2 regions of the Dongia soli genome follow, and region 2 is predicted to be linked to the other one. Evidence: riboswitches for the same ligand, from Rfam matches in the RefSeq annotation. Region 2 holds a riboswitch; the other holds the start of a gene.

Region 1 (5,784 bases), on a different contig from region 2:
GTCGCCGAGATGGCTGACCGGCACGCCGACCTTGCCCACCTCGCCTTTGGCCAAGGGATGATCGGCGTCATAGCCGGTCTGAGTCGGCAAATCGAAGGCAACGCTGAGACCAGTCTGGCCGCGCATGAGGTTGGTGCGATAGAGCTGGTTAGAGGCCCGCGCTGAGGAATGACCGGAATAGGTCCGGAATAGCCAGGGCTGATCCCGCTTGGATCTCTGGTTTTTTGCCCGTTCGTCGGCCGGTTTCTTCATGTCTGTTCTCCCCATCCTCATGCTGCACCGCAATATAGCGGGGGAAGAAAGGTGACGGCAAGACAGCGCGGCTGCCTGAATAACGCGGAAACGACATCCGGCTCTTATCCGGCGGTCAGTCGGCGTCGTAAGGCGGATCTTCCGGCCAGCGCGGCAGGTGATGGACAAAGCGAGCCAAGAAACTTGCTTCGATGCCCAGCCATGACTACTTGGCGCCAGAGCATTCGCATCGTCCAGAGTACCCAACATCACGCCGACAGAGCGCTGCTCGTCATCGGTCATATAAATCGGTGTACCGCAGTCTCGGCAAAAATGCCTAGAGGCTATGCCGGATGACTTGAAGGTGGCGGCGCGGCCCTTGGTGATCTCAAACTGATCGACCGGCACCTGGGCCCAAGCCGAGACCGGCGCGCCGCTCCAGCGGCGGCACATATCGCAGTGACAATAATCGGTGGTCGCGTGGTCAGGTGTGAGGCGATAGCGAATGGCACCACAGAGACAACCGCCTTCGAGAATTTTATCGGCGTGATCCCTATCGGCCGGCGCCATCTACCTTCCCTTTCCGGTACCAGGCGCCAGCCGACATTATAGCCTGCTGCTTGCGCAGCTTCGCGTTAAGCGGCCTTCAGCGCCTCGAGCAGATCATCGAGCAGATCATCGACATCCTCAAGTCCGATCGAAAGACGGATCATGCCCTCGTCGATACCCTGCTTCGCCCGTTGCTCCACCGTCAGCCGCTGATGCGTGGTGGTCGCCGGATGGGTCGCCAGAGACTTCGAATCACCGAGATTGTTGGAGATCAGCACCAGCTTCAGCGCATTCAGGAAACGGAAGGCGGACGCCTTGCCGCCGGCCAAGTCGAAACCGACCATCGTACCGCCCGCCGCCATCTGCCGGCGTGCCAATTCCGCCTGGGGATGGCTGTCCAGCGTAGGATAATGAACCTGCTTCAGCTTGCTGTGTCCCTGCAGCTTCTGCGCGATCTTGAGGGCATTGGCGCTTTGCTTTTGCACCCGAAGTTCCAGCGTCTCCAGACCCTTCAACAGGATCCAGGCATTCATCGGCGAAAGCGATGGGCCGGTATGGCGGAGGAACGGCTGCAAGGTTTCTTCGATGAACTTGCGGCTGCCGAGGATGACACCACCCAGCGACCGGCCCTGGCCGTCGATATGCTTGGTCGCCGAATAGACCACGACGTCCGCGCCTTGCTTCAGCGGCTGCTGCAGCAGTGGCGTCGCGAAGACATTGTCGACCACCACACAGGCGCCGGCTTTATGGGCGAGTTCGGCCACCGCGGGCACATCGACCAGACGCAGACCGGGATTTGACGGCGTCTCGAGGAACACTGCCTTGGTCGGCTTGGAGAGGGCATCGCGCCATTGATTGAGATCCCGCCCGTCGACAAAGGCTGTCTCCACGCCCCATTTGGGCAGGATTTCCCCGACGATATACTGACAGGAACCAAATAGCGCATCGGAGGCGACCACCCGGTCACCCGCCTTCACTTGGCATGCCAGCGCAGCGAATACCGCCGCCATCCCGCTGGCCGTCGCCCGCGCCATTTCAGCACCTTCGAGCAGCGCCATGCGCTCTTCGAACATCGAGACGGTGGGATTCCCGAAACGGGAATAGACGAAACGCGGCTGGCTGTTGTCGAACGCCGCTTCGGCCTCCTCGGCGGTTTCATAGACATAGCCGGACGTCATGAAAATGGCTTCGGATGTTTCTTTATATTGCGACCGCAACTGGCCGCCATGCACCAGGCGGGTTGCCGGGCGCCAATTTGGCTGGATGTCTCGCTTGACCGTCATTCTCGCTTCTCCCGCCGGGCATCGATTCGCCCGGGCACTAACTGGGCACAAAAAAACCTCGACCGGACAGGTCGAGGTGATATGCCTCTTGACCTTTTAGCTGCTTGTTTAACGTGGCCGCAATCCGGTTCAAATCACCACGAACGGAGGGAAGTATTCATGCAGCAGGACGATTGTCAACAGGCGCCGGCAAGATCGGCTGTATCACCGTTGCGTGACCCGGCCGCTATGCGTCGATATCCCCTTGTGAAGCGCAAAGTATTGTGCAGCATCTCCCGTGGGTATCCACTTCAGGTTGTCCTGGATCAGGCAATTGTGGATTTCGGTTACACAAGAAGGTTAAAAATGCCGTCCATTGCCGTTCCTCGGTAGTTAAGCAAGAATACGGACATGCAAGATCCGACACCACCCTCGATATCCCGCCCCTTGAGCCGATCAGATGCGCGGTCGGCCTGGCTTCGTCGCTGCCGGCTGGTGAGCCATAGTCTCGTGCTTTTGTCGCTGGCCGGTTGCGACAGTTCTGTTTTTCCGTGGCTGCCGGTGGAGCCGATGCCGGCCCAACAGGCGTCGAAAGCCGGGGAGCCCAGCGTCACCCGGGGCAAACCTGCTTCCAGCCCCTCGACGACCCGAACCAAGGCGACCAAGCCAAAAGCAAAAAAACAGACCACGTCCAATCCGGCAGCAGCGGCACCGAGCGAACCAGCAACACCTGAACCGACGGAAGAGGCACCCCCGCCCCCGGCAGCCGGCCAGCCCAATGACATGATCGGCCAGAACGAGGCCGGCATCCGGTCGCTGGTGGGCGATCCCGCGACCACCCGGAACGAGGGATCGACCACGGTCTGGTCTTACCGGAAAGAGGGATGTGCCTTGGACCTTTTTCTATTCTACGACGTTAAGACGGGTGAACGTCGGGTCCTGACCTATGAAATAAAACCGGAATCGACGGACAACAACGCTATACAGGTTTGTTACGACAAGTTCCGCAATGTCTAAAGCCGCGCCCCCAATCATTGTCGTTGTCGATGATGACGATCTTTTTCGTCCCTTGCTGGTCGGCAATCTGCGCGAAGCCGAATATGAGGTCAGCGATTTTCCGGCACCGGATGCCCTGCTTCAGCACCTGAAGCAAAATGTCATTGAGGCCGATCTATTTATCCTGGACTGGAAGATGCCGGGCATGACCGGTTTCGAGTTGCTGAAGGAACTACGAGACTTGGGCATCGCCACGCCGGCTTTGTTCCTGACTTCCCTCGACGACGTGCTTTATGAAGAATCCGCCTTGCGCGAAGGTGCTGCGGATTTCGTCGGCAAGACCCGCAGCTTCGCGATTTTGCGTCACCGCATTGAACGGATCCTCGGCGCGCTGCCCGCCAATCCTTCGACCAGCCCGGCAGCGCCAGCCAATATCGGTGCCCTGACCCTGGACAGCGCACAGCATCGCGTTACGTGGCGCGACAAAGTCGTCGAGTTGACCCTGGGCGAATTTCGGGCCGTGGAACTGCTGGCCACATCCGGGCGCGATGTTAGCTATCGTGAAATCTACGACACCATGCGGGGGGAAAATTTCATCGCCGGGGCCGGGCCGGAAGGCTACCGTGCCAATGTTCGCGCCCTGGTGAAACGGATCCGACAGAAATTCACCGAAGCGGATAGCGGTTTCACCGCCATCGAGAATTACCCCGGTTACGGCTATCGGTGGAAGTCGGGCAATGCATAGAGTTTTGCGGCTTTTTGGGGGATCGCTCACCGCAAAGCTTCTGCTGCTGGCCATTGTCTTTCTGGTTGTGCCGGCGATCCTCTATGGCCGGTTCGAAAACGCGGATCGCGAACGCCAGGAATTGCTGCTGCGAAATCTGCAGATCCAGGGCCGGCTGGTCGCGCAAAGCCTGGAAACCGGGTTGCGGTCTTTGGGTCCCAAAGCTGTGGTCGAGGCCGCGAAGGTGGTCGATGAACTGGGCCGCGGCGAATTGCGCATCAAATTGCTGCTGCGCCCGACCGGCCAAGGCGACAGCTTCTATTATGTCGCCTCCAGTCCGCATGTCGATGCTGGCTATTTAAAGGCCGAGCAGCAGAGCCTTACCGATACCGGCGTTCTCTCCCATGTCGAACAGAGCTGCGGGGGAAATCAGCCACTTTCCACCCAGTTCACCACCCCATCGGGTCAGATCGAGCTGCTCACCTCGATCACGCCCTTCTATACCGATCTCGGTTGCTGGGCCGTCATCACCGCTTACGCCCAGAGCGATCTCGCCGGCGCCTCGTTGACACAACCTTTCGCCCAGACGCCGGCTGTCCGTTTGGCCGCTTTGTTTTATGGCCTGATCGCCGTTCTGTTCCTGATCCTCGGCGGCACCATGTGGTTGAGCTTGCGGCGCTTTGCCGATCTCGCCCGGCAGATTCGCCGCGGCCGCACGCCGGTCGGCCGATCCTTCGCAGAAGCCTCGCCCGTGCCCGAACTGGCATCCGTGGCTGGCGAGTTCGATCGGCTGGTCGCCACCCTCCACGCCTCGGCCCGCAGCATCCGGGATGCCGCGGAGGAGAATGCCCATGCCTTCAAGGCGCCGCTGGCGGCAATCGCCCAATCCCTCGAGCCGCTCCGACGGCTGACCGAGAATGAGCCGCGCGGTCAACATGCCGTGCAGGTTATCGACCGGGCGATTACCCGGCTGGACGGCCTGGTCGCCGCCGCCCGCCGGGTGGACGAGACCATCGCCGAACTGATGAATGCACCGCGTCAGGCGGTCGATCTCAGTGCTCTGCTGCAAAACATGACGCGCGGCTTCAACGATTCGCAAGGAACCCTCCCGGCCCATCAACGCGTGCGTGTCGAAGTGACCGCGAGCCAGCGCGTGCGGGTCGCCGGGACGGAAGAAGCAATCGAAACAGTTGTCGAAAACCTGTTGGATAACGCCATCAGCTTTTCCCCCGCCGGTGCAACAGTGCGGGTACAGTTGCAATCCAAAGGCGGTGTCGCCCGCATGACCATTGAAGATCAGGGTCCCGGCGTTGCGCAGGAAGACCTGGAACGTATCTTCGAACGGCATTTTTCCCATCGCAGCGAAAGCCCCGCCTTCGTCAACGGCGAGGTTCTGGGTTCCGACACGCATTTCGGTATCGGCTTGGCGATTGTTCGACGCAATGTCGAGCTGATGGACGGCTCCGTCATCGCCGAGAACCGCGCCGAGGGCGGCCTGAAGGTAACGGTACGGCTTCCTGTCGCGGCGCCAACCAGCTGACCGCAATCCTTGTGACGAGAACGCTTTCTTATTTCGCCAGTTACGTCACAGCTTTGTCACAGTTTTGATGCAAGCCTAACGGCGCCCTCCCCTCCTAGCTTAGAGCGAGACAGTTAGCTGCATCCTCGCGTATGCGAGCTAAGCGGCTTTCAGTCGTTAAATTTAGCGATCGCAACCACTACAGAGGAGCTAGATCGTTTCACCAGCGCCACGGACTTCGCCGTCGAGCCCCCAACATGACCGAAGTCCGATATGCGCGTCCCAGAGCCGGTCCCAGCCGGCCATTTCCCAACTATCCGGATTGGATCTCGTCCGGCTCGTGACCTTCGAGATCTGTGCTGGAAGCCGGCCTCCCAGGGCCGGCTTTTTTTGCCTGCATTCCACCTCTGAGAGGCTTGTTTAGACCGGTGCGAGACTGGCGACGGCACGCCGCCGATCGATGCTTCGCGAAGCGAGGCATAGGAGAAGCGCGCAGAGGGCGA
Region 2 (5,784 bases):
TGAAGAACAGGCCAGACATGCTGTAATGGCCGGTGAAGCTGTGGGGAATGCCGCGCTTCGACAGCACCTTGCCCATGCCTTCCTGCATCGCCTTGCCATAGGCAGCGGTGCGTGCCAGCGCATCGGTGTTCTTCATGATGGTGAGCGTCGCTTCGGCCGCGGCGAGGCTCATCGCCTGGGCGGTATAGGTGCCGCCATGGGCAACGCCCTTGCCGTACTTGCGCATGATCTCTTCCTTGCCGCCGATCGCCGAGATCGGATAGCCGTTGGCAACGGCCTTGGCGACGGTGAAGATATCGGCCTCAATGCCATAAAGCTCCTGGGCGCCGCCCTTGCCGACGCGGAAGCCGGTCTTCACTTCATCGACGATCATCAAGACGCCGTATTTCGTGCAGAGCTCACGCACCGCCTTGATGAATTCCGGCTTCGAGGGGATGCCGCAGCAATTGCCGAGGATCGGCTCGATCAGCACCGCCGCAATGGTGTCGTGATTCTTCTTCAGCACCTCTTCCAGGCGGTTGGCGTCGTTATAGGGCACCTGCCAGAAGAGCTGGCGGACGAGCTGGGGAATGCCTTGGCCATAGCTGATGATCTTGGGATCCTTGCTCTGATCCTTCATGTCGTCGGGATCGGCCGTCCACATGGTGGCGTCGAACAGGCCGTGATAGGAGCCTTCGAAGGTGACGTAATTGTCCTTGCCGGTATAACCGCGGGCGAGGCGGAGCGCCGCCATCACCGCTTCGGTGCCGGAATTGGAGAAGCGCACCAGTTCGGCCGCCGGCATCATCTCCTTAATGAGCTTGGCGACGGTGACTTCCTTCTCGGTCCCCAGCGCATAGACAGTGCCGACCGGCTGGGCTTCGCGCGCGGCGGCATCGACATCCGGATGGCAATGGCCGAGGATCGCTGGGCCATAACCCAGGCGGTAATCGATATATTCGTTGCCATCAATGTCCCAGAGGCGGGCACCCTTGCCGTGCTTCACGAACACGGTCTGCTCGTCGCCCCAATAGCGGAAGTTCGAGCTGACGCCGAGCGGCATATGTTTCAGCGCTTCTTTATAGTGCGCCTGCGACTTGGCGAGGTTGCGTCTCTGGGTTTTGATCGAAGTCATAATGAAAAGCTCCCGTAGGTCATCCCTAGTTTGCGTCGAAATTTGCGCGGTTGCTGTCGCTGGGGAAGCAACCATATTAAATAACGATATAGAAATCCTAGGTGAGCGGCCGGAATTTGTCTACTGCATTAAATGATCATTTAATTTCGCAAGCGCAGCAAAGCGAAATTCTTCAATGTTTTACCCTGCGAATCCTGATAGGTTACGCGACGCCAAAAGGGGCCTTATGAGGGGTAAAATGGCGAAGCCTGAAGCATCCAAAGAGGTGCGCCGCAAGCAATTGATCGATGCGACCATCCGCGCCATCGGCCGGTTCGGCTATGCCAATGCGACCCTGACACAGGTGGCGAGCGAGGCGGGTTTATCGCCCGGCATCGTCAATTTCTACTTTAAATCCAAGGAGCAATTGCTGGTCGCGACCTTGGAACAGATCGCCGATGAATATTCCACGCTGTGGCAATCGGCGATCAACAAGGGCAAAGTCTCGCCGGCGGCGGGACTCGATGCGATGATCGAGGCCGACTTCCATCCCTCGGTCTGCAATTTCGAAAAAGTCTCGATCTGGTACGCCTTCTGGGCCGAGGCGCGCAGCAATTCCGCTTACCACGAAGTGGTCTCGCGGCTGGAAGGCGATTATCTGCAGCAGACCGAAACCCTCTGCAACCGCATCATTGCCGAAGGCGGCTATCAGGAGATCGAGGGGCGGGAGATCGCCGTCGGCCTGAATGCCATGATCGACGGCCTTTGGTTCGACTGCCTGATCGATCCCAAAGCCTTCAACCGCTCGGAAGCGAAGCGGGTCTGCCGAATCTATCTCGCCTCGGTCTTTCCCGCTCATTTCGCTGGCGGCCGACCGTCGGAAGGCGGGCCCCGGCGCAAGCTGGAGGGGCAGAACGATGGTGTTTTCGGCAATGTGAGCCCGGCCATCGATCCCGATATACAGGGCCGCGACGCCCATCGGGCGCGGCTGGCGGTCGCCTTGCGCAAGCGCCTGGAACCGGTCGGCAAGCTGAAGCGCGAGGCTCTTGCCGCAGCTGTCGGCGTTTCGGTGAAGACTCTGGAAAGCTGGCTGGAAGGGCGGGGCGAGCCGAGTTCCTGGCAGATGGGGCGTCTCATCCCGGCGACCGATGCCCAGCTCTGGTTCGAAGTCTACGGTCTCATTCACGAGGAAGCCCAGCGCCTGTTCGAAGCGCGCCTGGCCCAGCAACAGGAACAGGCTCTGCGCGACCGCGCTGCATTGGATGCGTTGCGCGCCGGCAAGGCGATACGAGGCGAGCATAATGACAACTGATCATCCGGCACCCGCTTATCCTGCCCCCCAAACCAGCGGCTGGATCGATGTGCCCGGTGGGCGCGTCTGGTATCGCAGCAATGGCGATTCGCATCCGGGGCGGGCGCCGCTTCTGGTGCTTCATGGCGGGCCGGGGATGCAGCATGACTATCTGCTGCCCTTGACCGCTTTGGCCGATACGCGGCGGGTCATCTTCTATGATCAGCTCGATTGCGGCCGTTCCGACCGCACCAAGGATCCGCGTAACTGGACAGTGGAACGCTATCTCTCGGAAATCGACGCCATCCGTGAGGATATCGGCCTGACGGAGTTGCATCTCTACGGCAATTCCTGGGGCGGCAGCCTGGCGGCGGAATATGCCGCGCAGCGCCCCGCCGGCTTGAAAAGCGTCACCCTCGCCGGGCCGCTGATCAATACCGATCGCTGGATTGCCGACAATGCCGCCTATTGCCGTGCGCTACCGGAACCGCATGCCTCGCTCCTGCTGGGTGAGGCCGCACTCGATGATCCCGCTTATCAGGCGGCGGTCGATTTCTTCTACCGCCGCCATCTCTGCCGCCTCGATCCCTGGCCGGAGATCGTCACCACGACGATGAATAACGGCAATATGAATGTCTATCAGACCATGTGGGGCCCGGCGGAATTCACCTCGACCGGCAGCCTGCGGCAGTTCGACGTGACGCCGCGCCTGCCCGATATCGCCGCGCCCACCTTGTTCATCTGCGGCGAATATGACGAGGCGACCCCCGCCGCCTGCCGCGATTTCGCCAAGCTGGTGCCGGGTGCCCAGGTCGCTGTAATCGCCGATGCCTCCCACCTCGCTCCGGTCGAACAGCCGGAAGCCTATCTGGCCCGATTGCGGGCTTTTCTCGATCCGCTGGGGTAAGGCTGCCTGCTGCCTCCCCGCTAGGAGGCCGGGTTTTAGAGGGCCCAGTCCAGTGCCGGATGCAAGCCTGCCCCCGGAGAACCGCGGGCCCGCCCCCTAGACGGCGGGGATGGGATTCGCTATAGAAAGAGCCAGTTCGTGGTGATTTGGCCGGCCGGCTTGCAGCCACGTTAAAAAAATCGCTAAAGGGCCGCGTGCGGACCAGAGGCGATATATTTTTCGTTTTTGGTGACCGTTATGCCGATCAAGATTCCTGACAAGCTCCCTGCATTCAACGCCCTGGTGAACGAGGGCGTGCGCGTCATGACCGAGGCGGTGGCGATCCGCCAGGACATCCGCCCGCTGCAGATCGGGCTCCTCAATCTGATGCCGAACAAGATCAAGACCGAGCTGCAGATGGCGCGCCTGCTCGGTGCGACGCCGCTCCAGGTCGAGCTGTCGCTGATCCGCATCGGCAATCACAAATCGAAGAATACGGCGGAAGATCACCTGCTCACCTTCTACCAGTCCTGGGAGACGGCGCGGCACCGCAAGTTCGACGGATTCATCATCACTGGCGCCCCGGTCGAGACGATCCCCTATGAGGACGTCACCTATTGGCGCGAATTGCAGGATATCTTCGATTGGACACGCACCCATGTGCATTCGACGGTGAATGTCTGCTGGGGGGCGATGGCCGCGCTCTATCATTTCCACGGCCTGCCGAAACATCAGCTCAGCGAGAAGGCCTTCGGCATCTTCCGCCAGAAGGTCGTGAAGCCGTCCTCGGCCTATCTCAACGGCTTCTCCGACGATTTCGCCGTGCCGGTCTCGCGCTGGGCCAAGATCGCGGTGGAGGATGTCGCCGGCTGTTGCGACCTCAACCTGCTGACCTATTGCGAGGAGCAGGGTGCCTCGATCATCGAGGATGCCAAGGACCGGCGCCTCTATATCCTCGATCATCTTGAATACGATTCGACCTCGCTGTCGGACGAATATTTCCGCGATCTCAAGGCCAATGTGCCGATCAAGCTGCCGCTCAACTATTTCCCGAATGACGATGCGTCTCAGCCGCCGCGCAATCTCTGGCGGTCGCATGCGCATCTCCTGATCGCCAACTGGATCAACGAGATCTACCAGACGACACCTTTCGATATCGCTGAAATCGGCCAGGCGGCGCTTAAGCAGACGGCCTGAAGGCCGGCCTGTCGACGACGCTCATTGCACGACCTTGGCGGCAACAAGGTTGCCCGCCTCACGTGACGGCGTAGCGGCCTCTGCCGTGGACCCTCGCATCAAGTCCGTGGGTGACAGCAAGTGTGCATGATCCGTGTGCAATGACCGGAAGCACAACCATTCCCCTTGGCACAATGCCGACATCCGGCCAGGTTGTCACACTCGGGCTTGACCCGAGGGCCCATCGTTGCAACTGAAGAACGCTACTTTGCGGCGGCTGGCCGAGGAGCTGGCGTGCATTCGTGATGGCCAGGGCTTCGCAAGGCTGCTTTTGAAGCAAGCCAATCCACGGCCTGTATGGTAGATTTACCGAAGCTCCGGCTTCGGCCTGATCGCCGTCACTCTTAAGGCATTCCAAACCTAAGGAGTTCGACATGAGCAGTACATCGCTGCGCGAAGAAACTGCAAACGGGACCAGAGCGCGAACGCTCGACACAAAACTCGAAGTCGTTGTCATCCCGGTTTCTGACGTTGACCGCGCGAAGGCGTTCTATGCGAGCCTCGGTTGGAGGCTCGATGCCGATTTCGCCGGCGGCGACAGTTTCCGTGTGATCCAGTTCACGCCGCCTGGCTCCGGCGGCTCGGTCATCTTCGGCAAAAATGTCACCGCGGCGGCACCGGGCTCGGCCCAGGGCCTGTATCTGATCGTCTCCGATATAGCGGCCGCCCGTGACGACCTGCTTGGCCGCGGCGTCGCAATCAGCGAGGTGTTCCATGACGGCGGCGACGTGCATGACGGCGCGGACGAGCCTTATCTATTTGGCCGGCTTCGGGTCGGCGGTCCGAATCCCGAGCGTCGCAGCTATCGCTCATTCGCCTCGTTCCGCGATCCCGATGGCAATGGCTGGCTGCTTCAGGAGGTCACCGCGCGATTGCCCGGACGCATCGAGGGGGATGACACGATATTCACGTCGCCGGCCGAGCTTGCCGCCGCGCTCCGACGGGCCGCCGCCGCTCATGGCGAGCATGAGAAGCGGACCGGCCAGCATGATGCGAATTGGGCGGACTGGTACGCGGAATACGTTGTGCAGGAACAGGCCGGCAAGCCGCTGCCCTCATGAGGAGCGGCACCGACCGTAAACCCGGTGCGACCAGCTTTGGTCGGACAATTTCAGCTTACCGCCGTGATGGAGGGCGCCGTCGCGATCCTCGGCGCGGCATTCATCGAGGACCCACGACATGACTCAATCCTTCGACGCCATCGTCATCGGGGCTGGACAGGCGGGACCATCCCTGGCCGGCCGGCTGACCACCGCCGGCATGAAGGTGGCGCTCATC

What was found. Region 2 has a riboswitch for S-adenosylmethionine ahead of SMD27_RS22840 (homoserine O-succinyltransferase). Riboswitches for the same ligand answer to the same signal wherever they lie in the genome.
Region 1: another riboswitch for S-adenosylmethionine. It lies ahead of metZ (O-succinylhomoserine sulfhydrylase); the one in region 2 lies ahead of SMD27_RS22840 (homoserine O-succinyltransferase).

The regions. Positions count from the first base shown of each region.
Region 1 covers NZ_JAXCLW010000001.1:12,808-18,591, forward strand. The annotation lists gene SMD27_RS00075 (protein meaA) at 1-252, opposite strand, end outside; partial or broken gene SMD27_RS00080 (GFA family protein) at 454-801, opposite strand; gene metZ (O-succinylhomoserine sulfhydrylase) at 867-2,063, opposite strand; SAM riboswitch at 2,140-2,214, opposite strand; gene SMD27_RS00090 (hypothetical protein) at 2,490-3,059, shown strand; gene SMD27_RS00095 (response regulator transcription factor) at 3,052-3,783, shown strand; gene SMD27_RS00100 (sensor histidine kinase) at 3,776-5,302, shown strand; gene SMD27_RS00105 (MFS transporter) at 5,702-5,784, opposite strand, start outside.
Region 2 covers NZ_JAXCLW010000012.1:58,228-64,011, forward strand. The annotation lists gene SMD27_RS22825 (aspartate aminotransferase family protein) at 1-1,114, opposite strand, end outside; gene betI (transcriptional regulator BetI) at 1,353-2,405, shown strand; gene SMD27_RS22835 (proline iminopeptidase-family hydrolase) at 2,395-3,291, shown strand; SAM riboswitch at 3,420-3,497, shown strand; gene SMD27_RS22840 (homoserine O-succinyltransferase) at 3,529-4,467, shown strand; gene SMD27_RS22845 (VOC family protein) at 4,881-5,567, shown strand; gene SMD27_RS22850 (FAD-containing oxidoreductase) at 5,686-5,784, shown strand, end outside.